2 regions of the Streptomyces sp. NPDC057543 genome follow, and region 1 is predicted to be linked to the other one. Evidence: riboswitches for the same ligand, from Rfam matches in the RefSeq annotation. Region 1 holds a riboswitch; the other holds the start of a gene.
The links. Region 1 has a riboswitch for cobalamin ahead of ACFU8Q_RS26680 (HoxN/HupN/NixA family nickel/cobalt transporter). Riboswitches for the same ligand answer to the same signal wherever they lie in the genome.

Region 1 (14,828 bases):
GCACCGCACGCACCCCATGCACCCCCGCGCACCGCCCCGCACGGCACCGCTCCCATGCGAAGGGTCCAGCCGCCATGACATCGATCGTCCCACCCACACCACCCCTTCCACCCGTCCCACCGCAGGACGGGATATCCGACGCGTCGGGCCGCATCGAACTCGCCCCCGGCGCCGTCCCCACCGACAACCGTTTCGTCAACGAGGACCTGTTGCCCGTCCCGCTGGAACGGCGCCGCTGGACGACGTACAACTTCGCCGCGCTCTGGGTCGGCATGGCCCACAACATTCCGTCCTGGCTGCTCGCCTCCGGCCTGGTGGCCCTCGGCATGGACTGGAAACAAGCCGTCTTCACCATTGCGCTCGCCAACCTGATCGTGCTCGGTCCGATGCTCCTCACCGGGCACGCCGGACCCAAGTACGGCATCCCCTTCCCCGTTCTGGCCCGCGCCTCCTTCGGGCTGCGCGGCGCCAATCTGCCCGCGCTGATCCGGGCCGCAGTGGCCTGCGCCTGGTTCGGCATCCAGACCTGGATCGGCGGCGTCGGCATCTTCACCCTGCTCGGGAAGATCTTCGGCGGCTGGGCGAAGGCATCCGAGATCGGTGGGCAGCCGTGGACACTCTGGCTCTGCTTCATCCTCTTCTGGGCGCTCGAACTCGCCATCATCTACCGAGGGATGGACGCCCTGCGGCGGTTCGAGAACTGGGCGGCCCCGTTCGTCATCGTCGGCGCCGTGGTGCTGCTGGTCTGGGTCGCCGTCAAGGCCGGTGGCTTCGGCCCGCTGCTCGACCAGCCCTCGAAGCTCGGCTGGGGCAAGGAGTTCTGGCCGGTCTTCTTCCCCTCCCTGATGGGCATGATCGCCTTCTGGGCCACGCTCTCCCTCAACATCCCCGACTTCACCCGCTTCGGGGCCGGCCAACGTGCCCAGATCCGGGGCCAGTCGCTCGGCCTGCCGACCACGATGACGCTCTTCGCCCTGCTCTCGGTCCTGGTCACCTCCGGCTCGCAGGCCGTGTACGGGGAGGCGATCTGGGACCCGGTCCAGCTCGTCGCCCGGACCGACAACGTCTTCGGGCTGCTCTACGCCCTGGTCACGGTGCTGGTGGCGACGGTCTCCGTGAACATCGCGGCGAACGTCGTGTCACCCGCGTACGACCTGGCGAACCTCGCCCCCAAGCTCATCAACTTCCGTACGGGCGCCCTGATCACGGGTGTCGTCGGCGTCCTCATCATGCCGTGGAAACTCACCGAGACCCCCGAGCTGTACATCTTCACCTGGCTCGGACTGGTCGGCGGACTGCTCGGTACGGTAGCGGGCATCCTGATCGCCGACTACTGGATCGTCCGCCGCACCGTGCTCGACCTGGCGGACCTCTACCGTCCCGGCGGCCGCTACTGGTACGCCAACGGCTGGAACTGGCGCGCGGTCGTCGCGTTCGTCGTCGGCGGCGTCCTCGCGATCGGCGGCTCCCACTCGGCCCCCGGCGCGGGCCCGTTCCCGGCCGGCGGCCTGATCCCGTTCCTGAAGCCGCTCGCGGACTACGGCTGGGCGGTCGGACTGGCCTCGTCGCTGGTGTTGTACGCGGTGCTCAGCGGGCGCTCCGGCTCCGGGGTCACAGCGGCGCGGTCCGACGGGTCAGCAGCGCATTGATGTCGTACGTCTGATCCGGCGGCGGTGTGGCCGTGGGCACCGGCTTGTCGAAGGCCGAGAGGCCCACGACCGCGTTCGCCCCGCCGCCCCGGACCGTGATCCTCAGCGGGTACGGCTTGCCCGTGGCCGCGACGTACACCGTCTCCGCCCTGCCGTCCCTGAGCCTGGTCACCGGCACCACGGGAGCCCCGTCGAGCGTGGTCCTGCGGCCCTTGTTCAGCGTGCCCCGGTCGTTGTTCGCGTGATCGCCGACCAGCTTCCGGAAGGTGTCCAGGTCGCATCCGTTCGTCACGTCGCGCAGCCTCGGGTCGTCGGCCGAACCCTTCATGTAGCGCCCGTTGAGGATCGCGGCGAAGGCCGCGCCGCCGTACGGCACCTGGCTCTTCCAGAAGTCCGCGTCCGGCTTGACCCAGACGTCGTTGCCGCGCTTCACGATCCGGACCGACCCCTGGCTGCTGCCGAGGTCCACCGAACCGGTGCAGTTGCCGTTCCGGTCGAGGGTGAGATCCAGGGTCATCGACGGGATGCCCCTGCCGAGGGTGCCGCGCGTGCTGAGGTGCAAGGAGTGGGCGCTCAGGAGCGCGTCACGTGAGCGGTCTGCGATCTGCTGGGCGGAGAGCTTGTCGATGCCGTTGTCCGCCCGGGCCACACCGCCGCCGATGGCACCGCCGCTCGTGAGTCCCAGCACGAGGACCGCCGCCCAGGCGGCCTGGCGTGTACCGATGAGTTGGCCGGTCACGGCGCCTCCCTCGAAGGGCCCGTCGGGCCTGTTCAGGTGTGCGATCCGATCCTTTTGAGCGTACGCCGGGCAGGTGGGGGTCGCGCGACGGCGAACCACCCACCGAGCGTATACACACGGTGATGTTTTGCCTCGTTTTGTGTCATGGGTGGCGGGGGACGGTTGCCGACGCACCGAGTTCGTCACCGACGAGGAGGAACGGGAAGACATGAAGCTGTCGATGGGGAGCGTGTCCAGGACCGTGCTCCGGGGCGTCGTCGCAGGGGCGGCCGCGGCCCTCGCGGTACCCGCGACCGTCGCCACCGCCGTGACACCCGGGGCGACGCCGCCCGGTCTGTCCTGCGAGACCGGAAAGCACGAGATCGACGACTACACGGGCTACGCGCTGTGCCGCAACGACGGAAGCGCGGCGCAGACCTTCTGGGTGCATCTGGTCTGCGGCTGGTCCCCGGACGTGGACGGCGAGCACGTCACCCTCGATCCGGGGCAGTCCGGTCAGTCCACCGCGCACTGTGCGGGCCTCGGGACCGGGATCGGCGAGATCAGCGTCCGGCCGTAGGCGGTACGCGGAGGGGGCGGGTGGTGCGCTCCTCCGCCCAACCCTCCTCCGAACGGTTGAGCGGACCGCGCATGACTCGTTACCCTCCGGTAAGTTCGTTCGGGCGTACAGGTGCGGGCGTGCGCACCTGCCGAGGCGAGGAAGGCGGGCAGCCCATGTCGTCAACGGAAGCCGTCGAAACCACCGAACCGGCCGGCCTGACCGGACTGGCCGACAGCGCACGGGAGCTGGCCGAAGGCCGTACCACCTCGACCGAGCAGGTGGCCGCGGCCCTGCGGCGCATCGAGGCGAGCCAGGGCACCCTGAACGCCTTCCGGCACCTGCGCGTCGAGGCCGCGCTCGCCGAGGCCGCCGAGGCCGATCGCAGGCTCGCCGCAGGGGAGCGGCTGCCCCTGCTCGGCGTGCCGTTCGCCGTCAAGGACGACACCGATGTCCTCGGCATGCCGACCTACTTCGGCTGCGACGGCGATCTGCCCGCCGCCACCGCCGACAGCGAGGTCGTACGCAGGCTGCGGGCCGCCGGGGCCGTGATCGTCGGGAAGACCAACTCCTGCGAGCTGGGCCAGTGGCCGTTCACCGAGGGCCCCGCCTTCGGCGCCACCCGCAACCCCTGGAACACCGGACACACCCCCGGCGGCTCGTCCGGCGGGTCCGCGGCCGCCGTCGCCGCCGGGCTCGTACCCGCAGCGCTCGGTTCGGACGGCGCCGGGTCCGTCCGGATCCCGGCGGCCTGGACCCACCTCGTCGGCATCAAACCGCAGCGCGGCCGGATCTCCGTCCACCCGCAGAGCGACGCCTTCCAGGGCCTGACCGTCAACGGACCGCTGGCCAGGACCGTCGCCGACGCCGCCCTGCTGCTCGACGCCGTCGCCGGACCCCACCCCGACGACCCGCACCGCCCGCCCGCCGTCGCGGCCTCGGCCGCCGCCCGCCGCGACCCGGGCAGACTGCGCATCGCCCTTGCCTGGCGCCCCCCGCTCACCCTCACCGGCTCCGCACCCCACCCCGAAGTGCGGCGGGCCGTCACCGCACTGGCCGAGGCCCTCGCCCGCCTGGGCCACGACGTCGAGGAGGCCAGGCCCCGCTACGGTCTGATCGGCCTCGGCTTCGTCCCCCGCGCCACCGCCGGGATCGCCGAACTCGCCGCCCGCCACCCCGACCCCGCCCTCCTCGACCCGCGCACCCGCAGCGCCCTGCGCACCGGCACCCGGCTCGGCGGCCGGGTGGTGCGCGCGGCCCGGGGACGGGAGGTGCGCCAGCACCGCAGGATCGGCGCGTTCTTCCGTACGTCCCGGACCCGGGCCGGCTACGACGTGCTGCTCACCCCGACGACCGCCCTGCCACCGCCCCCGATCGGCCGGTTCGACGGGCTGAGCGCCTGGCGCACCGATGTGGCGATGACCGAGGCCTGCCCGTACGCCTGGCCCTGGAACGTACTGGGCTGGCCCGGCATCAACGTTCCGGCCGGGTTCACCGCCGGCGGGCTGCCCGTCGGCGCCCAGCTGCTCGGTCCCTCCCGCAGCGAGGAACGGCTGATCTCCCTCGCCGCCCAGCTGGAGGCCGACCGCCGCTGGTACGAACACCGGCCCCCCGCTCCGTCCCCCTCCCTCAGGCCGGGCGACGGGCGCTGACCACCCACACCCCCGCCCGCAGCAGCACACCGTCCGGGGTCTCGTGCGGCAGCAGCACCTCCGTCATCGCGGCCCGGGTGGCATCGGAGACGGCGAGCCCCGGCGTCCGGGACACGAAGAACTCGACCGCGTCCGCCGCGTCCCGGCCCCAGCGGGTGGCCGCGTTCACGGCGACCGCGGAGATCTCCGTGAACCCGGCCGCGCCCAGCACTTCGTGGAGGCGCTCCGGATCCGACAGGGAGGCCATCGCCGTCGCCACCGCGTTCTCCGAGGTGTGGTCCCGGCCCAGCAGCGAGGCCAGCAGGCCCAGCGCCTTGCTCTCCTCGCCGTCGGCCCGCGGGGGCTGCGGGCAGATGAAGGCCAGTCTGCCGTCGGGCCGCAGCGCGCCGGCGATATGAGTGAAGGCGGCGATGTGGTCGGCGAAGAACATCACACCGCCCCGGCTGATCGCCACGTCGTAGCCGCCCGGCTCGAACGGATGGGTCTGCGCGTCCCCCGACTCGTAGGAAACGGACGGGTATTCCGCCGCCGGGGTGAGGGACCGGGCCCGCTCCAGGAGCGGCGCCGAGATGTCCACGCCGGTGACCCGTCCCCGAGGCGCGCGCCGCGCGGCCGTCCGAGTCGTGTGGCCGCTGCCGCAGCCGATGTCGAGGACCCGGTCGGCCGCACCGATCGCCGCCGCGTCGAACAGCGGCGCGTCGAACCCCGCCAGCATGGCGTTGTAGCGGTCCGGATGGTCGGCCCAGTGCCGACCGACCGGCCCGTTCCAGGTGTCGGTGACGGTCATGCGTGCTCCTTCGTCGTGGTGAGGATGGCCTCGACGCGCTCGACGGCGCAGATCGCACCGAACGCGATCAGATGGACCAGGCAGTGATCGGTGCGCGGCGGTACGCGCCAGGCGGCCACGTCGTCGTCGGTGATCCGGTACGGCGCACGGGCCGCGAGCAGCGCCAGCCGGGCGCCCGGCAGCGCGTCCCGGTCCGGCAGCCGCGCGCCGTGCAGCGGCAGGGGAGTCACACCGTCCCAGGCCGCCACCGACTCCCGTACGAGAGCCAGTTCCTCGTCGCTCAGCAGTCCCGCGCCGAGCTGTGCCGCCGTACGCAGCGCGCCGAACGCCGTACCGATCGCCGTGCCCGCCGCCCACCGCGGTGGCTCGCCCTCCGTTTCGAGCAGGGCCAGACTCTCCCCGGGCGTCAGCTCACGGCGCACGGTGCCGGCCAGGGAGCGGCCCGCCACGGTCCGTACGAGACGGTACTTCTGCGCGCCACAGGGCAGCGCGTTCTCGGTCAGCAGCGACGACACGATCCGGTTGATGAAGTGGAAGGCGAGCGCCGTCCCGATGTGCTCCGCGGACTGCTCGGCCGGGAACGGCCGCACGGTAGTCATGTCCTTTCCCCAGGCAAGCAGTTGACGATGCCCTGGGTCCTTCGGCTGTTCGCCGCGCGCGAGCGTCTCGGCCAGCCGGTGGTCGCCGGTGGCGTGCAGCAGCACGATGTGCGCGTCCACGCAGAACGGACAGCGGTTGGCGAGGGAGACCCCGGCGGCCACCACCTCCTTGTCCGTGCGCGGCGCACGCCCGGCCAGCAGGGACTCCCGCAGCACGGCCCAGGTACCGGCCAGCAGGGGTGGCGCGGCGGACAGGACGACGAAGACTCGGGCACGTTCGATGCCGAAGTCGGTGCCCAGTTGGGCGTACACGTCGGCGACCGTGCCGGTCGCCGATTTCGGAGGTACGGGTGAGGTGTAACGGAAAGGTCCGGTCATGGCGACGATGCTCGCCCGCACGCCCGCCCCAGGTCGTCGTACCCCCGGAGACAGTCACCGCTGATCCCGCGCGACCCACCGCCGTCGCGGCTACTCCCCCCGGAGTAGTCGCGCATCCGTCCCCGGGGGTGATGCCGCCACGGCCGTACGGAAGTTAGGGTGCCGCACATGCGGGGGGACACGAAGGACACCGACCGGCGGACTCGCCTGCTGGACACGGCACTTGCCGTCGTCATCGCCGTGGCGGTCACCGCCGCGGCCGTCGTCGCCTCGGCGCCCGACGCCCTCGACCTGCTGCTCGTCGCGGCCGGCGCACTCGTACTCGCCGGGCACCGCGATGCCCCGCGCGCGGTCCTCGCCGTCACCACGTTCTGCATGCTCGGCTACGTGGTTCACGCGCACCCGGGAAGCTGGGCGGCCTTCCCCGTACTGGCCGCCGTGCACGCCGCCGCCCGGGGCGGACACCGCGCCTGGGGCGTCGCGGCGGGCGCCCTCTTCCTCACCGGCTACTTCACGGTCCTCGCCATCGGCGCACCGGGCCCACGGGAGACCGTCGAACGGACCCTGCTGCTGCTCGGCTGGTTCCTCTGCGCGGGCGTCACCGGACTGATCGACAAGAACTGGCAGGCGTATCTGCGCCAGACCGAACAACGGGCCCTGGACGCCGAACGCAGCCGGGACGAAGCCGCGCTGCGCCGGGCGGGGGAGGAGCGGTTGCGGATCGCCCGCGAGCTGCACGACTCGCTCACCCACTCCATCTCGATCGTCAAGCTCCAGGCGGGAGTCGCCGTGCACCTCGCCCGTAAACGGGGCACCGAGGTGGAGCCCGCGCTGCTCGCCATCCAGGAGGCCAGCGGCGAGGCGATGCGCGAACTGCGGGCGACGCTGGAAGTGCTCCGGACCGACGTCGTCGAGCCCGGCACCGGCCTCGACCGCATCGACGAGCTGGCCGAGCGGGCCCGTACCGCGGGCATCGCCCTCGACGTCACGGTCAGCGGTGACGAACGCCCCCTGCCCCCGGCCGTCGACCGGGCCGCGTACCGCATCGTGCAGGAGGCCCTCACCAATGTCGCCCGGCACGCCGGCCGCGCCACCACGACCGTCCGCCTCACCTACACCGAACGGGCCCTGACCGTGCGCATCGACGACCAGGGACCCCGCACCGCGGGTGACACCGTCACCGCGGGCACCGGACTCACCGGCATGCGCGAACGCGTCACCGCGCTCGGCGGCACCCTCGAAGCCGCCCCCCGCCCGGCCGGTGGCTTCTCCGTATGCGCGGAGCTCCCCCTCCACACCGCCGGAACCCTCGGATGACCGCATCGGACGCGGCGCCGATCCGGGTGCTGATCGTCGACGACCAGGCGCTGATGCGGGCCGGATTCCGAGCGCTGCTCGACGCCGAGGACGGCATCGAGGTGATCGGCGAGGCCGCCGACGGCCACCACGGCCTGGAGCTCGCCCGACTGCACACCCCGGACGTCGCCCTCGTCGACGTACAGATGCCGGTGATGGGCGGCATCGAGACCACCCGCGAGATCGCCGCCGACCCCCGGCTTGCCGCCGTCCACGTCGTGATCCTCACCAATTACGGCCTCGACGAGTACGTCTTCGACGCGCTGCGCGCCGGAGCCGCCGGGTTTCTCCTGAAGGACACCGAACCGGCCGAACTCCTCCGTGCGATCCACGTAGCGGCCCGCGGTGACGCACTGCTCTCGCCCGCCATCACCCGCCGGCTGATCGGCGAATTCGTCGCGAGACCACCCGACCGGACCACCGCCCCCGGTTTCGAGAACCTCACCCGCCGGGAACGCGAAGTCAGCGCACTGGCCGCCCGCGGTCTCACCAACGAGGAGATCGCCGCACACATGGTGATCAGCCCGTTCACCGCGAAGACCCACATCAGCCGCGCCATGACCAAGCTGGGCGCCCGCGACCGGGCGCAGCTCGTCGTCTTCGCGTACGAATCGGGCCTCGTCGCACCCCGCGAACCCCGACCCTGACCCGCATCGCGGCAGCCGGGCCCCGCGAACCACGGCCCCGGACATTCGCACCCGAGCGCCGTAGGCAGGATCATGGAACCGAACGGAGTGGAGGGGTGGTGACAAGTATGGCGTCCGCAGGCCCGCAGTCGGCGCCCGGAGCCGAACCGCCGCAGCCCAGCAGCCCTCAGCACTCCTTCGACGCGGCGAACGACGCGACCGCGGTGGTCGCCGGGACCGGAACGGTCATGGGCTGGACGCACAGCGCGCAGGAGTTGCTCGGCTACCGCGCCGCGGAAGTGGTCGGGAACCCCGCCGACTTCCTCCTCGCCATGCCCGGGGACCCGGTACGGGTGGCGGGCATCGCCGAGCGCTGCCGCACGGGCGTGGGGTGGAGCGGTGTCGCCACCGTGCGGCGGCGCGACGGGCAGCGGATCGAAGTGGATCTGCGGGTCTCGGCCGCGTTCCACCTGGACGGCCGCGAGTGCTTCCTGGTCTCCGGGCGTGAACGGAGGCCGGAGTGGGTCGCGGGGCAGTCGGTGGTCGACGCCTTCCTGACCAGCTCACCGATCGGGATGGCGGTACTGAACCCACAGCTGCGCTACGTCTGGCTGAACGACACCCTGGAACGCATCGGCGGCGTCCCGCGGGGACAGCGGGTGGGCCGCGGACTGAGCGAAGTGCTCCCGGGAATGGCGGCCGACGCCTTGGAGACCCAGATGCGGCGGGTGCTGGACACCGGGATCCCCGTCATCGACTACGAGTACCGGGGCTGGAGCTGGGCCGATCCGCACCGGGAGCGCGCCTACTCCACCTCGTTCTTCCCCCTGACCGAAGGTGACGGCACGGTCACCGGCCTCTGCTACATGGTCCTGGACGTCACCGACCGGTGGAAGGCCCAGCAGCGCCTGTCCCTGGTCAACGACGCCGGAGCCAGCATCGGCTCCACCCTGGACGTGCTGCGCACCGCTCAGGAGCTGGCCGACTTCGCGGTGCCGCGGTTCGCCGACTTCGTCGTCGTCGACCTGCTGGAACCGGTCGCCAGCCCTGAGGAGCCCGGTCCGTGGCCCCTCGGTACCGGGCCTTCCGGCACGGGAGCCGCCCGCCCGGGTGCGGGTGGCGCGTCGGCCCGGCCGATGCTGCTCCGCGCGGGAATGAGCTCGGTGCGGGAGGGCTGCCCGGAGGCGATCCACCGGGTCGGGGACCTGGTGGACTCCGTTCCCCCGTCCCACGACGTCCGGTTCCTCAGGGAGGGCGAACCCCTCCTGATCCCGGTCCTCGACTCCGTCAGGCGACTGTGGGACGTCGAACAGCCCGCCAGGGCGGCGACCATCCGCGAGTTCGGTCTCCATTCCCTCATCGCCGTACCCATGCGGGCCCGGGACACGGTGCTCGGCCTGACCACCTTCGTACGATCGGTGAACCTGGCTCCTTTCGAACCCGACGACGTCCTGCCGGCCCGCGAAGTGGTGGCACGGGCGGCGGTGTGCGTGGACAACGCCCGCCGCTACACCCGCGAGCACGCCGCGGCGCTGACCCTCCAGCGCAGTCTGCTCCCGCACACCCTGCCCGGGGGGATGGCCCTGGACGTCGCGTCCTCGTACCTCCCGGCGGACGCCAAGGACGGGGTCGGGGGCGACTGGTTCGATGTGATCCCGCTGTCCGGCGCCCGGGTCGCCCTGGTCGTCGGCGATGTGGTCGGCCACGGCATCAGCGCCGCCGCGACCATGGGCAGGCTCCGCACCGCCGTGCACACCCTCGCCGACATGGACCTGCCCCCGGACGAACTGCTGGCCCACCTCGACGACCTCGTCCTCCGGCTGAGCGACGAGGAACCCGACGGCGAGGTGAGCGGCACGACCGTGCTCGGCGCCACCTGCCTATACGCGGTCTACGACCCGGTCACCCAGCTCTGCACGATGGCCCGCGCCGGCCACCCGCCCCCCGTCGTCGTCTTCCCGGACGGGCGTGTCAGCTTCCCCGAACTGCCCGCAGGGCCCCCGCTCGGCCTGGGCGGGATGCCCTTCGAGACGGCGGAGATCGCGCTGCCGGAAGGCAGTCTGATCGGCCTCTACACCAACGGCCTCATCGAAGGCAGGGACCGGGACGCCGATTTCGGCATGTCCCGCCTCGGCGCCGCCCTGTCGCAGTGCGGACTCTCCCTCGACGCACTCTGCGCGACGGTCGTCGAGCAGCTGCTCCCCGTACCGCAGCCCGACGACGTCGCCCTGCTGCTCGCCCGTACGCACGAGCTGAGCGCCGACCACGTCGTCTCCTGGGAGGTGCCCTCCGACCCGGCCGCCGTCGCGGGCGTCCGGGCCCGCACAGCACGCGTGCTGAGGACCTGGGGCCTGGAGGAACTGGAGATGACGACCGAGCTGATCGTCAGCGAACTGGTCACCAACGCGGTGCGCTACGCCGCCGGCCCGATCAGGCTGCGGCTGCTGCGCCAGTCCGTCCTGATCTGCGAGGTCTCCGACGCCAGCAGCACCTCTCCCCGGCTGCGGCACGCCAGGACGACCGACGAGGGCGGTCGCGGCCTCTTCCTCGTGGCTCAGCTGACCCGCCGTTGGGGTACTCGCTACACACCCGAAGGCAAGATCATCTGGACCGAGCAGGAACTCCCGGGGACGGTGACGTGACCACCTTGACGACGGGCCGTCCACAGCCCGGAACCCGGCGCTCGGTCACGGCACCCGAGCGGTCCACTCCTCGGTGCCGAACTTCGTACGCACGAGCTCCTCGGCCCGGGCCATCTCCTCGTCCGTCACCTTGCCCTGCGCGAGGCCGTGCCGGGTGCGGAAGGACTCGATCATCCGATCGATGACGGCCTCGCGCGCCAGTCCGGTCTGGCGGCGCAACGGATCGACGCGCTTCTTCGCGCTCTTGGTGCCCTTGTCGGAGAGCTTCTCCTTGCCGATGCGGAGCACCTCCAGCATCTTGTCGGCGTCGATGTCGTACGACATCGTCACGTGGTGCAGAACGGCACCCTCCCCGCCGACCACGCGCTTCTGAGCCGCTCCCGCGATCTTCCCCGCGTCCGTGGCGATGTCGTTGAGCGGCTGGTACCAGGCCTTGATGCCCATGTCGCCGAGGGCGCCGAGCACCCAGTCGTCGAGGTAGGCGTAACTGTCGGCGAACGAGAGGCCCGAGACGAGCGAGTCCGGAACGGAGAGCGAGTACGTGATGGTGTTGCCGGGCTCCACGAACATGGCCCCACCACCGGATACGCGGCGAACGACCGTGATGCCGTGGCGTTTTGCACCTGCCGGGTCGACCTCGTTGCGCAACGACTGGAAACTGCCGATGATCACGGCGGGCGAGGCCCACTCCCACACCCGGAGCGTCGGCGGACGCCGGCCTGCGGCGACCTCGGCGGTGATGACCTCGTCGAGGGCCATGTGGAGCGCGGGGGACTGCGGGGCCTCGTGAATGAGCTGCCAGTCGTAGTCGCTCCACTCGGTGGCGTGCGCGAGGGCCCGGCGCACGGCGACGGCGACGCCCTCGGAGCTGAGGCCGAGCATCACGGTCGAGGCGGGGAGAGCCGCGTCGATCCGGGCGGCGAGACCGGCGGTGCCGGTGTTGGCCGGGGCGCCTTCCAGTGCCGCGTCGATCGCGAGAATCGCCTCGTCGGGCTCCAGGAAGAAGTCCCCGGCCACCCGCACGTTGCGCAACGCCCCGCCCTCGACGTCCAGATCGACGACGACGAGCTTGCCGCCCGGGACCTTGTACTCACCGTGCACAGCCATGCCTCCAGACCCACCGGATTCCTCTACGAATCGGCACCGATCACGCACAACGTCCCTGCCGTGCGATTTAATCCGCTGTCACCAGGGGGCCCCGCGCGACCCCGGGCTACATGCGACCCCGAGCCCCCGCGCGCCGAAGGAGCGCCACCGGTCGAACCGGGCGGCCTTGTAGGCGCCACTCACGGGAACCTAGAGTGTGCACGTCGTGGTGTTCGGGAAGACCGGTGAAAGACTCCAGGGAGTCTCAGGCCGGAGCGGCCCTCGCCACTGTGATCGGGGAGTATCCGTCCCACTGACGCCACTGGCCGCAGAGCGCGGCTGGGAAGGCCGGGACGGGTACGAGCGCGAGCGAACCCGTCAGCCAGGAGACCGGCCACGGCATCTCACGAAGTTATCCACGAGGTGCTGGAGTGTGACCGTATGACCCTGCCCGAATCTGCCGTGTTCAAGTGGCGGCGCGAGGACACCATTCGCACCGCGGGGCTGCTCGCGGTGATAGCGGCCCTGCATGTGGTGGCGTTCGGCGTGCTGTTCCTACTGGTCGTACCGGGGCATTACGAGGTCGGATCCAAGGCGTTCGGCATCGGACTCGGGATCACCGCCTACACCCTCGGTATGCGGCACGCCTTCGACGCCGACCACATAGCCGCCATCGACAACACGACCCGCAAACTGATGGCCGACGGGAAGCGGCCCGTTTCGGTCGGCTTCTGGTTCGCGCTCGGACACTCCAGCGTGGTCATCGCCATGGCGGCGCTGGTAGCCGGGGGAGCGCGACTCGCGGGGGTGCTGATCAACGAAGATTCGGGCACGCACCAGGTGTTGGGTGTGGTCGGCACGACCGTCTCGGGGTCCTTCCTCTACCTGATCGCCGCCTTGAACCTGGTCGCGCTCGTCGGCATCCTGCGGGTGTTCAGGGCGATGAGGGCCGGCCGCTTCGACGAGGCCGAACTGGAGCAGCACCTGGACTCGCGGGGGTTCATGAACCGTATCCTCGGCCGGTTCACCGGGTCCATCACCAGGCCCGGCCAGATGTATCCGCTCGGCTTCCTCTTCGGTCTCGGCTTCGACACCGCCACGGAGGTCACCCTGATGGTCATGGCGGGCAGCGGTGCCGCGGCCGGACTGCCCTGGTACGCGATCCTGTGCCTGCCGCTGCTGTTCGCCGCCGGGATGAGCCTGTTCGACACGCTCGACGGGACGTTCATGAACTTCGCCTACCAGTGGGCCTTCTCCAACCCGGTGCGCAAGGTCTTCTACAACCTTGCCATCACGGGCCTGTCGATCGCGGTCGCCTTCCTCATCGGCACGATCGAGCTGGTCACCGTACTGCACGACAAGCTCGATCTCCGGGACTCGGTCACCGGCTGGATCTCCGGCCTCGACCTGGGCAACGTCGGCTACCTCATCGTCGGGCTCTTCGTGCTGGTGTGGGCGGTGGCGTTGGCGTACTGGAGGATCGCGAAGGTAGAGGAACGCTGGACGGCCCGCGCCGCCGACAGCGGCTGACGCCCCGGCGCCGGGGGCGAGTTGGACGTTCCCCTCATCGGCAGGACGGTCCGGGGCAGTGCGGTGGGTGGACACCACGCGGCCCCGGACCGTCGGGACGCTGTTCGAAGGGGGCGGGTCAGCCCTTGCGGGTCCTGACCTCTTCGGTGAGCTGGGGCACGACCTGGAAGAGGTCGCCGACGACGCCGTAGTCGACGAGGTCGAAGATCGGGGCCTCGGCGTCCTTGTTGATCGCGACGATCGTCTTGGACGTCTGCATGCCCGCCCGGTGCTGGATCGCCCCGGAGATACCGGAGGCGATGTACAGCTGCGGCGAGACGGACTTGCCGGTCTGGCCGACCTGGTTGGAGTGCGGGTACCAGCCCGCGTCCACCGCCGCCCGCGACGCACCGACCGCCGCACCGAGCGAGTCCGCCAGCGCCTCGATGACCGCGAAGTTCTCGGCGCCGTTGACACCCCGCCCACCCGAGACGACGATCGCGGCCTCGGTCAGCTCCGGACGCCCCGTCGACTCACGCGCGGTACGGGAAACGACCCGGGTACCGGTGGCCTGCCCGGAGAACGACACCGCCAGCTCCTCGACCGCACCCGCCGCCGGAGCGGCCTCCACCGCGGCCGAGTTCGGCTTGACCGTGATCACCGGAACACCCTTCGACACCCGGGACCTGGTCGTGAACGACGCGGCGAACACGGACTGCGTGGCGACCGGGCCCTGCTCACCGGCCTCCAGATCCACCGCGTCCGTGATGATCCCCGAACCGATCCGGACCGCGAGACGCGCCGCGATCTCCTTGCCCTCCGCGGACGAGGGAACCAGCACCGCGACCGGCGAGAGGGCCTCGACCGCCGCCTGCAGCGCATCGACCTTCGGCACCACCAGATACTCACCGAACTCCGGCGCATCAGCCGTCAGGACCCGCACCGCACCATGCTCGGCCAGCACACCCGCCGTACCCGCCGCACCCGCACCCAGCGCGAGAGCGACCGGCTCACCGACACGACGCGCCAGCGTCAGCAGCTCCAGCGTCGGCTTACGGACAGCACCATCCACGTGATCGACAAAAACGAGAACTTCAGCCATGGGACTTCAATCTCCTGCGAGTTGCGAAGAAAAACCAGGAACGAGGAACGAGGAACGAGAACAGGAACCGGAACACGCACCCAGAACCGGAACCGGAACGCGGGACCGGAACCGGAACGCGGGACCGGAACGAGGGACCGGAACCGGAACGCGGGACCGGAACGC
Region 2 (14,828 bases), on a different contig from region 1:
GGAGCTCTACCGCCACTACGGCCTCGCCAGGAACACCACCGCGCGGCTCGGCGGGCAGTCGGGCACCACGACGTCCGGGACCGGCACCACGGCCACGGGCGCGGCGGGAGCCGCCGGAACCGGAGCCATGGGCGCGGCCGGCACCGGACGTACCTCCGGCAGCGACCGGCCCACCGCGGCCGGCACCTCCGCCTCCGGTACGGACACCTCCCGCACCACCACGTCGCGCACGACCGGCATGGCCGACGCGGGAACCGGTACGGGTCCGGGCAGGCACCGCGACACCGGGACGGCCGGCACGGCCCGGCCCCTCGTCGGCGCCGGCGCGGGTGCCGAGCGGTCCGCCGCGGACGTCGGCGGCAAGGAGGAGTTGATCCGCTGCGAGGAGCAACTGCAAGTCGGCACCGAGGAGTACGAGAGCGGCAAGGCACGCCTGCACAAGTACGTCGTCACCGAGAACGTGACCAGGACGGTGCCGGTGATGCACGAAGAGGTACGGGTCATCCGTGAACCGCTGCGGCCCGGCGACAGGGCGACGGGGCCCACGGAAATCCGCGAGCAGGACGTCGAGCTGACCCTGCACGCCGAGCGCGCCACCACACGCAAGGAGACTGTGCCGGTCGAGCGGGTGCGCATGGAGACCAAGAAGGTGACCGAGCAGAAGGAGGTCTCCGCCGAACTCCGCAAGGAACAGATCGACTACGCGGCGGACGACAAGACCATCGGGGGCGGAGACATCGGAGGCAAGGGCATGGGTGGCGAGCCCGGCCGAGGGCGCCGCCGCTGACCCCCGCGCAGAGCGGCCGGCAGCCGCACCGAGAGCGCGAGTGAGGGGCGGGCCCGTGCCGTACCAGGGCCCGCTCTCTCGCCGTCAGTGCGCCGGCAGGAAGCGCACCGAAGGCCGCCCGTCGGGGCCGTCCGGGGCGACCCGCGCCCGCACCCGGTAGACATCGGCGATGAGTTCCTCGGTAATCACATCGGTGGGGGTTCCGGCGGCCACCACCCGTCCCTCCTTCAGGACGACGATCGGGTCGCAGAACATCGCGGCCAGGTTGAGGTCGTGCAGAGCGATCACACCGGTGAGGGGCAGCGACGTGATCAGTGACAGCAGTTCCAGCTGGTGCTGGATGTCGAGGTGGTTCGTCGGCTCGTCGAGCAGCAGTTCACGCGGTTGCTGAGCCAGTGCGCGCGCGATCTGGACGCGTTGCCGCTCGCCTCCGGAGAGGGTGTGCCAGGACTGGCCGGCACGTTCGGAGAGACCGGTCCTCTCCAGGGCCTCGCGCACCGCGTCCTCGTCCGCCCGGCCGGGCGCCGACCAGGCTCTGCGGTGCGGGACGCGCCCCAGGCGCACCACGTCCAGGACGCTCAACTCGACCTGGGTGACGGCATGCTGGTCGACCACGGCGACCCGCTGGGCCACGGTCCGGCGGCCGATCGCGTCGAGCCGTCGGCCGTCGAGGGTGACCACGCCCGTCTCCGGGGCGAGGACTCCGGCGAGCACCCGCAGCAGGGTGGACTTGCCGGAGCCGTTCGGCCCGATCAGGCCGACGGTCGCGCCGGGCGGCGGAGCGAGGTGGACCCCGTCAAGGACGAGGCGGCCGCCCGCCTCCCTGCTGACCCGCTCGGCACGCAGCCCGTCAGTGGCTCCCCCTGTCATGTGACCCTCCGGGTGCGGTACAGGACCAGGACGAATGCGGGCACGCCGATGAGCGCGGTGACGACACCCACCGGCACCTCCTGCGGGTCGAGGACCGTCCTGGCGAGCGTGTCGACCCAGACCAGGAACACGGCCCCGGCCAGTGCGGTGACCGGCAGCAGCCGCCGGTGCCCGGAGCCGGAGAGCGCCCGGGCGGCGTGCGGCAGTACCAGGCCGACGAAGCCGATGGCGCCCGCCGAGCTGACGAGTGCGGCGGTCAGCAGCGCGGTCGTGCAGAGCAGCACGATCCGGGTGCGGGCGACCTGGACGCCAAGCGCGGCGGCGGCGTCCACGCCGAACGCGAAGGCGTCGAGCGTACGGGCGTGCCCGAGGCAGACCAGCAGCGTCAGGACGAGAACGGCGGAGCAGATCCACACGTCGGTCCAGCCGACCCCGCCGAGCGAGCCGAGCAGCCAGAACAGCACCCCGCGGGTCTGCTCGGCGTCGGCGGAGGTCATCACCACGAAGGAGGTGAGCGCGGAGAACAGCTGCATGGCCGCCACACCGGAGAGGACGACCCGGTCGGTCGTGCCGCCCAGGGTGTGGCTCAGCAGCAGAACGAGGGCGAACGAACACAGTGCGCCGATGAACGCGCCGGCCGAGAGCGACACCGCTCCCCCACCGACCCCGAGGACGACCACCACGACCGCGCCGGTCGACGCACCGGAGGAGACGCCGAGGACGAACGGGTCGGCGAGCGGGTTGCGGAGCAGGGACTGCATGACGGTGCCGCACACCGCGAGTCCGGCCCCGCACACCGCCGCGAGCAGGGTGCGCGGCATGCGCAGGTTCCAGATGATGCCGTCCCGGATCGGGGTGAGCCGCGTCCGGCCCCAGCCGAGGTGGGCGGCCACCGTGGACCAGACGTCGGCGACGGATATAGGGGCGGGGCCGATGGTGACGGCGACCGCGATGGACAGCACGAGCAGCGCGACGCCGCAGGCCCACAGGCCCCCGCCACGCACCCTCCGTGCACCGTCCCCGCCACACACCTTCCGTGCACCGTCCCCGCCGCGCGCGGTCGCTTCGGAGGCCCGCCGCGCGCCCGCCGCCGTGGGCCGCTCGGTGTCCGTCACCCCTCGAGCCCGAACGTGCGCAGCCCGGCGGCGACGCGTTCCACGCCCTCGACCGTCCGGATGGACGGGTTCATGGCCTGGCCGCTCAGCAGGATGTACCGCTTGTGCCTGACGGCGTCCATGTTTTTCGTGGCGGGGTTGGACTCCAGGAATTCGATCTTCTTCGCGGCGCTCTCGGCGGTCTGCGCCTTGCGGGTCAGATCGCCGATGACCAGGACGTCGGGGTTGCGGTCGGCGACGGTCTCCCAGCTGATCTGCGGCCATTCCTCGTGCGTGTCGTCGAAGACGTTCTTCGCGCCGAGTTCCCCGGTGATGATGCCGGGTGCTCCGCAACAGCCGGCCAGGTACGGGGCCTTGGAGTCGGAGAACCAGTAGAGGAGGGTGGTACCGGAGGCGTCGATGGACCCGGTCGCCTTCTTCACCCGGGCCCGCAGCCGCGCCACGAGCGAGTCGCCGCGCTCCTGCACGCCGAACACCCTGGCCAGGTCGCGCACTTCGTCGTAGACGCTGTCCATGGTCAGTGGCTCGGTACGGGCTCCGTCGCCACGGCCGCTGTTGTCCTTGCCGGTGCAGTCGGCGGGCGAGACGTAGGTGGGGACGCCGAGTTCCTCGAACTGTTCGCGGGGGGCGACGCCGCCCTTGGCGAGGGTCGACTCGAACGACGCGCTGATGAAGTCGGGCTCCTGGTCGAGGACCTTCTCCGACGAGGGCCGGTTGTCGGCGATCCTGGGGACCTCGGCGTTGGCCTTCTCCAGACCCTTCATCACCGGGTCGGTCCAGGTCGCGGTGGCGGCCAGCCGGTCGGCGAGGCCGAGGGACAGCAGGATCTCCGTCGACCCCTGGTCGACGGAGACGGCGCGGCGCGGCGCGGATTCGACGGTGACGGTGCGCCCGCAGTTCTTCAGCGTCACCGGATATCCGTCGGCGGAGCCGGACTTCGCGGCGGAGTTGCTCGTTCCGCCGCCGCAGGCGGTCAGCAGGACGAGTCCCGCCGTGAGCAGGGCGATGGTGCGGACGGAGCTGGCTGTGGACGGCACGGAGTCCCTCTGCGTCTCTGGGCCCATGCGCGGAGCCCGTTGGAGTTCTGCGCCCGGTACCGGGTCGCAGCCGCCAGCAGGTCTTCGGACTCGGGTTCTGTCGGACGGGACGCCTTCCCAGGACACCCGAAGGTGGTTCCCAGTGGCCGTGGCCCCGCCCGTCCCCCTCACCGCTGCGCGTCAGTTCCGGATTCTCACCGGATTCCCTGACTCCTACGTGGAGTTCGACTGGCCCTGGCAAGCTATCATGCGCGTCCACGCAGCTCATGGGCGGTGTGGCCGGTGGTACGCCGGGCTGTGCTCCCCGTCGCACCACCTGCCTGATGCCTACGGACGCTGAAGAGCGATCACGGCGTTGTGTCCGCCGAAGCCGAAGGAGTGGCTGACGGCGCGCCGGACAGGCAGCCGCAGCGGCTCTTCGGTGACGCAGTTGATGTCGAACTCGGGTGCCGGGGCGTCCAGGTTGGCGATCGGCGGTACGACTCCGCGCTGGAGCGTGAGGACGGTCAGTCCGGCCTCGATCGCTCCGGCCGCCCCCATGCAGTGCCCCAGTACGCCCTTCGGGGCGGTGACGGGCGGCCGGTGCGGGTAGACCCGGCCGATGAGGGCGGCTTCGGTGGCGTCGTTGATCGGCGTCGCCGTGCCGTGCGCGTTGATGTGCTCGACGTCCTCGGCCGCCCAGCCCGCGTCGCGCAGCGCGGCCTCGACCGCCGCCCGGGCGACCGCGCCGGACGGGTGCGGACGGGTGGGGTGGTGGGCGTCGGTGGTGGCGCCGGTGCCCGCGAGCAGCGCCCGGGCTCCGGCGCCCCGGGCTGCGGCGTCCGCCGCCCGTTCCAGCACCATGACGGCGGCGCCCTCGCCCATGACCAGCCCGGCACGGTCGGCCGCGAAGGGCCGGCACCGCCTGGCCGGGTCGCCGTGCGCCCGGGCCGCGGCTCCGGACCGGGCGAACCCGGCCATGGCGGCCGGGTAGACGATCGACTCGGTGGCTCCGGCGATCGCGATGTCGCACTGCCCGGTGGCCAGGAGATCACGGGCGACGGACAAGGCGGTGATACCGGACGAACACGCGGTGCACGGTGCCATGCTGGGACCGGTGGCCCGCAACTGGATCGCGATCTCGGCCGCCGGCATGTTCGGGATGGTGAGCAGGATGCCCGACGGTGAGATGGCGTCCGGTCCGTGCCGGTCGAGTACGACGGCCTGCTCGGTCAGTGAGGCGGAGCCACCGCTGCTGGTGCCGACGACCACCGCGACCCTGCTGCCCTCCCACCGCTCCGGGTCGAGTCCGGCGTCGGCGACCGCCTCCCGGGCGGCGAGGACGGCGAGCTTGACGTACCTCCCCATCCGGAAGGACGTGCGCCCGCCGATCGCGGCGTCCAGATCGATTCCGTCGACGGTGCAGGCGAAGTCGATCGCACAGCCTTCGAGTGCCGCGACGGTACGCACCGGCGAGACCCCGGCGCACACACCTTTCCAGGTGGATTCGGTGTCGTTGCCGACCGGGGTGATCATTCCCAGACCGGTGACGGCGATGGCGGGCCTGTTCATCGCGCGTTGCTCATCGGCGCCGAGCCGCTCGCCGGGGTCCCGCGGTCCGCTGTCGCGTCGATGAACCGTGTGATGTCGGCGAGGGTGGCGCCCTTGGGAAGCCCGTCGAAGTCCCCACCGCCGCCCGCCGTCTCCCTGATGAGGACGGCGAACTCCGCGACGGCGAGGGAGTCCATCTCCAAACTGTCCATCGTGGAATCCGGGCGGATCTCGGCGGCGGGCACTTTGAAGGTGTGTGTGAGCACCTCGGTGATCTTTGGATGAATCGTACTCATGAGCTTCCTCTCCATCATTCGGTACGGCTGCCGGGGACGGTGGGGGAATCGCCCCGACGCCGGATCAACTGGGTGGCGTGCCTCCAGTTACGCCTTGGGGCGAACCGATTCGGCAACGTTCTTCCACGGGGTCCGCACCACCGGGCCAGGACGGCCGCCGTACCCCAGAAGGCGAACAGCACGACCCGGACGCCGAGGGCCCCGGACGCCTCCCGTACCCGGCGGGTCCGCGGGCCCGTTCCGGCCCTGGTCACGACCCTCACCGCGGTCCCTGAGCCGTCGTCCGGCCGCCGTGCTGCTGCCAGGCGGCCGCCGGGTCGTCGTACGCGTCGACGTAATCGGCCCCCGCGATGGGCCAGTCGGCGAGCAGTTCCCGCGGCAGCGCGAAGGAGTCGACGAGGGCGGGCAGTCGGGGGGCGACGGTGGTGATGAGCTGATCCACGGCCTCCGGCAGCCGGTTGACCTGATCACCTGTCAGATGACCTGCGGCCAGCAGGTCACCGCTGTTCCGGGCGATCCAGTCGAGCGCGAACAGCCTTTGCAGTTCGATGAGTTGTTCGCGCGCGGGTCCGTCCGGCAGACCGGCCACCGCGTCCGTGTACGCCTCGGCCGCCTGCCGGTGGGCGTGGGCCTCGACGCCTCGCAGGGCGGGCCCGGCCGCGGCGTTCCACCGCCCCAGCGGATCACCGTGCGGCGCGCGGCCCATCCGCTCCCTGGCCCGGTCGAACCAGATCTCCTCCAGGGCCGCCAGGAGCCCGCCGAGGAACCGGGGGTCGGCGAGATCACCGGGTGTGCCGCCGCGGGGGGTTCCGCACCCGGCGGGTTCGGTGGCGAAGAGCATTTCCGCGGCCGCCTTGGCATGGATGGCCAGGTTGTCGCCCTCGGCGGTGATGGCGCCCTCCACTCCGGTGAGCAGTTCGCTCATGCCGTTGTTCTCCAGGAGCGCCTGGGCGCCGCACCGTTCACGGCATTCGACGATCACGGACCTGGCCCGCCAGGTGATCCACCCCTTGGCCACGGCGACCAGCCGCTCCGCCTCCTCCGGGCCCGCGCCCGAGCCGTCCTCCCGCCGCTCCCAGCGGTCCAGGGCCCTGCGGTGCAGCAGGCTCATCGCGAAGACGGTGGCCATGGCCACGGCGAGGGGGCCGTGGTGGCTGCGGTGGGCGATCACCGGTACCTGCCGCGAGCCGCGCGGCCCGGAGATGTACCGGTGGCCGCCGTAGCGGACGGCGACGGCGAGTGTCGCGCGCGCGGAGCCGACCGCGCAGGCGCTCATCGAGATCTTTCCGGAGGCGACGCGTCCGATCGACATACGGAGTCGATGTCTCCGGTTGTCGACCGTGCTGCTGAACCCGCCGTCGTCGCCGATGCGTCCGTGGTCCCCGCCGAGCAGCGCGTCGCGTCCCACGAAGACCTGGTCGAAGGAGGTCACGCAGTGGTCCACCGGACTGCCCATGCGTGCGGGAAGCCTGCGGACCCGCACACCGGGCAGGGCCCGTAGGGCATCGGTGAGCGGTACGAGGAAGAGGAAGACCCCCTGATCGCTGCCGTCGACGAGCAGCCGGGCGGCCACGAGCCCCGTCTTGGGGCCGCCCGCCGGGCTGGTGTTGGGCATGAATTTCTGGGCGCCCGCATGCGGGGTGTGCAGCACGAAGCCGTCGCGCGCGCGGTCGTAGGCGGCCACGGTCTCGATGGCGGCCACATCGTTGCCGTGCGCCACCTCCGTACAGAGAAAGGTGCCGATGCTCCGTAGCCGGAGGAAGTCCGACAGGTCGCGCCGGGTGTCGCCCTCGTGGTCCAGGAGGGTGCCGAGAAAGAGGTTGTAGTGGATGCCCGCCACCGTGGCGAGTGCCGGGTCGACCGGCCCGAGCCATTCGTGCAGGGCCGCGAGGGCGCGTGAGTCGGCGGCGAGCCGGGCGCCGCTGTCGAGGCGGTCGTTGAGGACGCGCAGCCGCTCGTACGTGAGGCCCAGGCGCTCGGCGGGGGTACGGCGCTCCGGGCGGCGGAACGGCTCCGTGCTGATCAGCCGCTGCCAGAAGCCGTGCTCCCGGCGGTAGTTGTCGCCGAGGAGCACAGCGGTGAGCAAGTCCGTGGACGGCTCGGTGGAGGGATCGTCGATCATTGCGGTCATGCGACAAGAACGACTCAGTCGACGGCGAGGACACCGGGGGCCGTCCGCCGCGGACCGTCCGGTTCGACGCGCTGGAAGGCGAGCGCGACGTTGTGCCCGCCGAAGCCGAAGGAGTGACTGAGCGCCCGCTCGACGTACTGCGTGCGGGGCTCCTTGACCACGCAGTCGAGGTCGAACCCGTCCGGCAGCGAGGCCAGGTTGGCGATCGGCGGGACGAGCCCCTGCTCCAGGGTCAGTACGGTGGCCGCCGCCTCGATCGCCCCGCCCGCGGCGAGGGTGTGCCCGAGCACGCCCTTGGACGCCGTCACCGACGGCCGGTGCGGGAACAGCTCCGCGATGAGCTCCGTCTCCATCGCGTCGTTCAGCGGCGTCGACGTGCCGTGCGCATTGATGTGATCGATCTCGTGGGCCGCCCAGCCTGCCTCGTTCAGCGCCGCCTCCACTGCCCTGCGCGGCCCGGCTCCGTCCGGGCCGGGGGCCGTGGGGTGATGGGCGTCGGTGCCGGAGCCCGCACCGGTCAGCAGGGCGCGCGGCCGCCCGCCGCGGGCGTAGACGGCGGGTGTCCGCTCCAGCACGAGCGCGGCGGCACCCTCACCGATCACGAAACCGTCCCGGTCCGCGGCGAACGGCCGTGATGCCGCGGCCGGATCGCCGCTCCGCCGGGACAGCGCACCCATGCCCGCGAAGGCGCTCACCACCAGCGGAGTCAGTACGGATTCCGCGCCGCCCGCCACCACCACATCGCACCGGCCGCTCGTCAGCAGGTCGCGGGCCACGGCGATCGCGGTCGCCCCTGACGCGCACGCCGTGGCCGGTGCCAGGCTCGGGCCGTACGCCCGTAACGCGATGGCCACCTCCCCGGCGGCCGCGTTGGGCATCATCATCGGGACCAGGAGCGGCGACACCGCGTCCGGTCCCTGACCGTCCAGCCTGCGCACATTGTCGACGAGCGCGGACACCCCGCCCACGCCGACGCCCAGCACCACACCGACCCGGCCGCCGTCCCACCGCTCCGGCGACAGCCCGGCGTCCGCCACCGCCTGCCGGGCGGCGACCAGCGCCATCTTCACGAACCGTGCCATCCGCCACACCGCGCGTCCGCCGACGGCCTCGTCGAGATCGATCCCGTCCACCGGACAGGCGAAGTCGACGGGCAGCCCCGCCAGTTCGTCGCAGCGCCGGGCCACGGAGACGCCGGCGCACAGTCCCGCCCAGAAGGTGTGCTCGTCCGCACCCGCCGGAGTCACCAGCCCCATTCCCGTCACCGCGACACCCATGTCCGCCCGCCCCATGTTCCGCCCCCTCCGCCGTAATCGATCACGCCTACCGGTTGTCGAACGGCAGTAGCCCCGGCGAGGTTGCGCTCACTGGGCCGAACGGGTCACCGATGGGCCGGGTGGACGGATCCGCGCCGCGCGTCCGGTACGCGCGTTCACCCGTCCGCAGCAGTCCACCGCGCTGTCCGCACCGGTGGAGCATCCCCTTGGGTCATGGAAGCGGACGACAACCGGTCGGAATCCCCCGACGCGCGCACGGAACTGACGGAACTGGAGGCGCTGCGCGCCCGGGTGACGGCGCTGGAGGCCCGTGCCCCGGGGCGGCACCGGCTGCGGGCCCGTTCGTTCCTCGCCGTACTGCTCATCCTCGTCGCGGCCGTCCTCACACCGCTGAGCATCGTGTCCACCTGGGCGAAGAACCAGCTCGGCGACACGGACAACTATGTGGCGATGATGGCGCCCCTCGCATCCGATCCCCATGTGCAGGCCGCGGTGAGCGACCGCGTCACCGGGGCCGTCATGAAGCACCTGGACGTGAAGGCGTTACTGGCCGATGTCGCCCCCGCGGACCGGCCGGTGGTCGACAAGGCGCTCACTCGCCTGAGCGGCCCCCTCACCACGGGAGTCACGGGCTTCGTCCACGGAACCGTGGAGAAGTTCGTCACGAGCGACGCCTTCGCGACGATCTGGACCGGTCTCAACCGGGCCGCCCAGTCCGCGACGCTGAAGGCACTGACCGGCAGCGGCAACGGGGCGGTGAAGCTCACGAACGACACCGTCACCATCGACCTTGCACCCGTGATCGACCGGGTGAAACAACGCCTCGTGGACCGGGGGCTCACGATCGCCGCGAAGATCCCCGAGATCCACACCGACTTCACCGTGCTGACCTCCGACGCGGTCGGCAAGGCGAAGAGGGGGTTCCGGGCCCTCCAGATCATCGGCTTCTGGCTGCCGCCGGTCACCCTGGCCCTGGCCGCGGGCGGGGTGCTGCTCGCGGTGCGCCGCCGACGCGCACTGGTCACGACGGCGCTCGCGGTCGCCGCGGGTGCCGCGGTGCTCGCGGTCGCCATGTGGCTGGGCCGCGCGTTCTATCTCGACAGCCTCCCGCCCGAGGTGTCGCAGCCGGCGGCCGGTTCCGTCTTCGATGCCCTGGCCGGCCCGGCACGCACCCTTGTCCGGGTGGTGATCACGCTCGGCATCGTGGTGGCCCTCGCCGCGTGGCTCACCGGTGCCGGCCGCGCCGCCACTCGCGTCGAGGCCATGTGGAGCGGCGGCATCGGTGCGGTACGGGACGCGGCCGGTGTCACCGGCGGCCCGGTCGGCAGGTGGGTGCACCGGGCCAGGGCCTGGCTGAACTGGACGGTGGTCGTGGTGGCCGCCGCGGTCCTGGTGGTGTGGGACCGGCCGACCGGCCTGGTCACCGTGTGCATCGCACTGTGCGCGCTGTTCGCTCTCGCCGTCGTCGAGTTCCTCGACGAAGACCGCACGCCGCGTCCGGCGGCGCCCGGACTCCGGTGAACTCGGGGCAGGCCCTGCGGCGCCGTCGCGTTCAGCCCCGGGCGAGGGCCGCGTTCAACTCCGCCTCGTCCGGCGGGTTGGCCCCGGCCCGTGCGACGGTCACGGCGGCGCAGGCCGCGGCGTGGCGCAGGACCTCGGTCACGGTGGCCCGGTCCAGCGAGGGCAGCCGTTCACGGCCGTCCGCGCCGAGCAGTCCCTGTGCGGCGAGGGCATGCAGGGTTCCCGACATGAAGGCGTCGCCCGCCCCCACCGTGTCGACCACGTCGGTGGGCAGCGCGTCGACCGTCACCTGCCCGCCGGGAAGGACGGCGAGGGCGCCGTCGCGTCCCCGGGTGACGAGGACGAGGGCCGGGCCACTGGCGAGCCACCGCTCGGCGACCTCCCGCGCATCCCGGTCCGGGTAGAGCCACTCCAGGTCCTCGTCACTGGCCTTGACCACGTCGCTGAGCGCGACGCAGCGCTCCACCTCGCGGACGGCCGCGTCGTGGTCCCCCATCAGTTCGGGTCGCACATTGGGGTCGTAGCTGATGGTCGCGGACGTCCGCAGCGACTCGACGGCGGCGAGGACGGTGGCCGCACCGGGTGCCATCACCGTAGCGAGGGAACCGGTGTGGACATGGTGTGGCGGCCGGTCCGGGGGCACCGGGGCGAGCGTCCAGGTGATGTCGAAGGTGTACGCGGCCCGGCCGACGTCGTCCAGAGTCACGGCGGCGGACGGGGTGGGCGCCGTGGCACCGTCCGTGCGGACCCCCACCCCGGCAGCGACCAGGTGGTCCCTGATCAGCCGTCCGTTGTGGTCCTGGCCGAGCTGGGTGAGCAGGGTGGTGCCGTGCCCGAGCCTGGCCAGGCCGTAGGCCACATTGGCCGGGCTGCCTCCCGGGTGGACCTGATCGGCCGCACCCGGCAGCCGGACGATGTCGGCGACGCATTCGCCGATGACCAGCAGGGCGAGTCTGTCGAGCATGAGGGTGGGGTCTCCTGGAGTGCGGTGCCGAGGGCGCCCTGGTCCCGGGGATGTTGTGGACAGGTTACGACGGCCGGACGGTATCAAGGGCGTGACGGACGAAGTCCCCCGACCCTGTGGGGAGGGCCGGGGGACTCGGGTCCCTACGCGGTCGGGTTCAACTCCGCACGCGGGTCGGGTTCAGGTCCGCACGCGGGTCGGGTTCAACTCCGCACGCGGGTCGGGTTCAACTCCGCACGCGGGTCGGGTTCAACTCCGCACGCGGGTCGGGCTCAGGTCCGCACGCGGGTCGGGCTCAGGTCCGCACGCGGGTCAGGTTCAACTCCGCACGCGGGTCGGGTTCGGGGCCGCACGCGGGTCAGGAGGCGCCCTTGCGCCCCTCCTCCCCGTACCGCCGCTCGAACTTGGCGACCTGCCCCTCGGAGTCGACCACGCGGGCCTTCCCGGTGAAGAACGGGTGGCTCTCCGCGGAGATCTCCACGTCGATGACGGGGTAGCTGTTGCCGTCGTCCCAGTCGATCGTCTGCTCGCTCGACGCGGTGGACCGGGTCAGAAAGGCGTAGCCCGCCGAACGGTCGCGGAAGACCACGGGGCGGTAGGGCGGGTGCTTGTCCTGCTGCATGCCTGCTCCTGGGAACGTACGGGGTCGGCTCGGGGCGCTCCTGGCCAGCCTCGCGAACCGGGACGCCCGGCGCGATCGCTGACGTCCGTACGGGGCATCGGCACACGCGGGCGGGGCGGCGACGCCCTCGGGCCGCGTACGTCATCGCGGGTGGGCGGCGGCCTCCAGCGCGTCGGCCACGAGTGTCAGGAATCGTGCGTGGGCCTGCGGGCTGCAGACCGGCTCCGGGTTCCAGGGCAGCACCCGGGCGGCACGTTCGATCGCCGCCCACTCCGCGTTCCCCCGGAGTTCGTCGAGGGGGGTGGCGTTGGCCCGGACGTCGGCGAGCACGACGGCTGGGCGCAGCGACGCGGCCTGTGCCCAGCCGACCGTGGACCAGTTCGCGCCGGGCCCGTCCGTCGGTTCCACGAGGTCGACACCGAGCTCGGCCAGCACGCGCAGTTCCGGCCACATGCGGGGGCGGGCGAGATGCGTCCGGTCGTCCCCGGCCGGGGAGAGGGCGACCACCCGGGGCCGGTCGGGTCCGGCGGCGAGCGTGCGCAGCCGGTCCCGGGCGGCGTCCAGGTCCCGGGTCGCCGTCGTGGGTTCCCCGGCGCCGAGCGATCGGGCCAGCTGCGCGAACCGGTCGCCGATCTCCGCGAAAGTACGCGCCTGGCCGACGTCGATGACGGCGACCGGGACGTGCTCCTCCAGATGCTTGGCGGTCTCCGGGGCGAGCCCGTAGACCTGCCCGCCGCCGTAGCTGACGGCCACGACAAGATCCGGCTCACCGCCCAGCAGGGTGTCCACGTCCAGGGTGCCGCCCGCACCGAGGTAGCGGACCTCGGTCAACGCCAACGATCCGGTCTTCGCCCGGTCCGGCACGGTGCGATCGTCATGACCGGAGCCGAATATCGCGCTGGGGCGTATCCCGTGGTCCCACAGGGTCGCTCCGGCCTGAACATAGGCGAGCACCCGCGTCGGGCACCGCCCAGCGGTCGACAACTGTCCACGATCGTCGGAGAACTGCCACACGGTCCGCTCCCTCACGTCACACGCACCTCGCCGGCGGCCACTGCGCCCCGTCTTCAGGGCCGTACACCAGTACCTGCCCAGCGAACCCCCGCGACATCCCCTTGTGCGGCCGGTCCGGCACATGTGACGCGAAGACATCCGCGCATGGCCGGACGGGGGGGCGTCGTCCCGCCGATGGCAACGGTCCGCTACAGGTCCGCTTCGGTCGTGTGCCCCAGGTAGGTGAGCGGCCCGGGGTCCGGTACCTGGAGCTCAACGAAACCGAGCCGGTCGTAGAAGGCTCTGGCCGGGGTGTTGGCCGTGAGCATGGACAGGTGCACGGCATCCACTCCCTTGGCTCGCAGGGCAGCCAGGAACTTGCGCATCAGCGCTCTGCCGTACCCCTTCCGCTGCCACGTGGGCAGCAGATCGATGTGCAAGTGGGCGGGATGGGCGGCCAGTTCGGGAATGATCATCCGCTCCGGGGCGTGCAGCAGAACGGTCATTTCCTCGCTGGGGGTGCGCGCCGGGCCGTCCGGTTCCGGGAAACGGTCTGCTACGAGGGGCAGCCACCGCTTGCGGAACTCCGTCACGAAGCGCGCCGTGTCGGCGGTCCCCACGATGTAGCCGACCGCCCGGCCCGTACCGTCGTCGATCACGAAGGCCAGATCGGGTTCGAGGTACGCGTACGGCGCGGCGAAGATCGACGGCATCAGCTCCGGATCCGGGTACAGATGCCGGGAGTCGCCACCGTTGTCGGCCGTCCGGACGCAGATGTCCACGAGGGCCGCGCGGTCGTCGGAGTGGTAGGCCCGTGGGCCGGCGGGCTGGGTCATCGCCTCATCCTGCCGAGCCCGGGAGCGCTCCCACAAGCCTCGGGGAGAATTTCTTCGTGGCCTCGGACGCCGCGTCGGTGTACGAGGCCGCCGTCGACCGTACGCGGAACACGGCCGAGCAGGACTTCCTGCGGCATCGCCGCCGGGCGCTGCCGGATGACTGAACGGAGTCCTCAGCCGGTATCGACACCGAGCCCGGTCAGGAACGCTTCGGCGGCCGGGGCGGGGCGGAAGCGGCTCCAGACCAGCCGTTCCGTGCGGGCGGGCGCATCACGGACGGGCAGCACATGTACGCCGGGCAGTTCCGCCGCGAAGGCGGCCGGCAGCATGGCGATGCCGAGCCCGCTGCGGACCAGCCGCACGATGAAGTCGGTGCCGCTGACCTCGAACGCCACCTCGCGGGTGAGCCCCATCGCCGCGAACGCCTCCTCCGACTGCGCCCGGGCCGCCGTGCCGTCGGGGTAGTCGACGAACATCTCCTTCGCCAGCCGTTCCAGCCGCACTTCCGGCTTCCCCGCCAGGGGGTGGGTGGGGGCGACGACGGCGACGAGTTCGCCCGTGGCGAGCTCGTGATCGCTCACGCCCTTCGGCCGGTAGCTCGGCAGCACGCCCAGGAACGCCACGTCGAGCGTGCCGTCCCGTACCTCCTGGACCAGGTCCTTGCTCGCCCCGTCCCGCAGGACGATGTGCACCTTCGGGTAGCGGAGGTGGAACGCGCGCAGCGCGGCCGGGATGTCGACCGCGGAGACGGTCGGGATGGCTCCGACCGCGAGGCGGCCGTGGACCTCCCCCGTCGTGGCGGCGACCTCGGCCCGGGCCCGCTCCGCCGCGTCCAGCGCCTGCCTGGCC

Region 2: it holds a riboswitch for cobalamin, as region 1 does, so the genes downstream of both, ACFU8Q_RS19020 (ABC transporter substrate-binding protein) here and ACFU8Q_RS26680 (HoxN/HupN/NixA family nickel/cobalt transporter) in region 1, are expected to answer to the same signal.

Annotation. Positions count from the first base shown of each region.
Region 1 is NZ_JBHVFF010000181.1:2,657-17,484, forward strand. It holds gene ACFU8Q_RS26630 (NCS1 family nucleobase:cation symporter-1) at 75-1,649, shown strand; gene ACFU8Q_RS26635 (hypothetical protein) at 1,612-2,388, opposite strand; gene ACFU8Q_RS26640 (hypothetical protein) at 2,597-2,947, shown strand; gene ACFU8Q_RS26645 (amidase) at 3,103-4,578, shown strand; gene ACFU8Q_RS26650 (class I SAM-dependent methyltransferase) at 4,556-5,365, opposite strand; gene ACFU8Q_RS26655 (carboxymuconolactone decarboxylase family protein) at 5,362-6,342, opposite strand; gene ACFU8Q_RS26660 (sensor histidine kinase) at 6,511-7,659, shown strand; gene ACFU8Q_RS26665 (response regulator) at 7,656-8,345, shown strand; gene ACFU8Q_RS26670 (SpoIIE family protein phosphatase) at 8,453-10,966, shown strand; gene ACFU8Q_RS26675 (biotin/lipoate A/B protein ligase family protein) at 11,012-12,067, opposite strand; cobalamin riboswitch at 12,263-12,466, shown strand; gene ACFU8Q_RS26680 (HoxN/HupN/NixA family nickel/cobalt transporter) at 12,494-13,582, shown strand; gene ACFU8Q_RS26685 (electron transfer flavoprotein subunit alpha/FixB family protein) at 13,701-14,663, opposite strand.
Region 2 is NZ_JBHVFF010000104.1:4,479-19,306, forward strand. It holds gene ACFU8Q_RS19005 (DUF2382 domain-containing protein) at 1-787, shown strand, start outside; gene ACFU8Q_RS19010 (ABC transporter ATP-binding protein) at 872-1,657, opposite strand; gene ACFU8Q_RS19015 (FecCD family ABC transporter permease) at 1,654-2,688, opposite strand; gene ACFU8Q_RS19020 (ABC transporter substrate-binding protein) at 2,769-3,836, opposite strand; cobalamin riboswitch at 3,867-4,057, opposite strand; gene ACFU8Q_RS19025 (beta-ketoacyl-[acyl-carrier-protein] synthase family protein) at 4,137-5,360, opposite strand; gene ACFU8Q_RS19030 (acyl carrier protein) at 5,357-5,635, opposite strand; gene ACFU8Q_RS19035 (acyl-CoA dehydrogenase) at 5,895-7,766, opposite strand; gene ACFU8Q_RS19040 (beta-ketoacyl-[acyl-carrier-protein] synthase family protein) at 7,781-9,058, opposite strand; gene ACFU8Q_RS19045 (hypothetical protein) at 9,257-10,564, shown strand; gene ACFU8Q_RS19050 (carbohydrate kinase) at 10,596-11,528, opposite strand; gene ACFU8Q_RS19055 (type B 50S ribosomal protein L31) at 11,887-12,150, opposite strand; gene ACFU8Q_RS19060 (ABC transporter substrate-binding protein) at 12,292-13,179, opposite strand; gene ACFU8Q_RS19065 (GNAT family N-acetyltransferase) at 13,353-13,979, opposite strand; gene ACFU8Q_RS19070 (LysR family transcriptional regulator) at 14,153-14,828, opposite strand, start outside.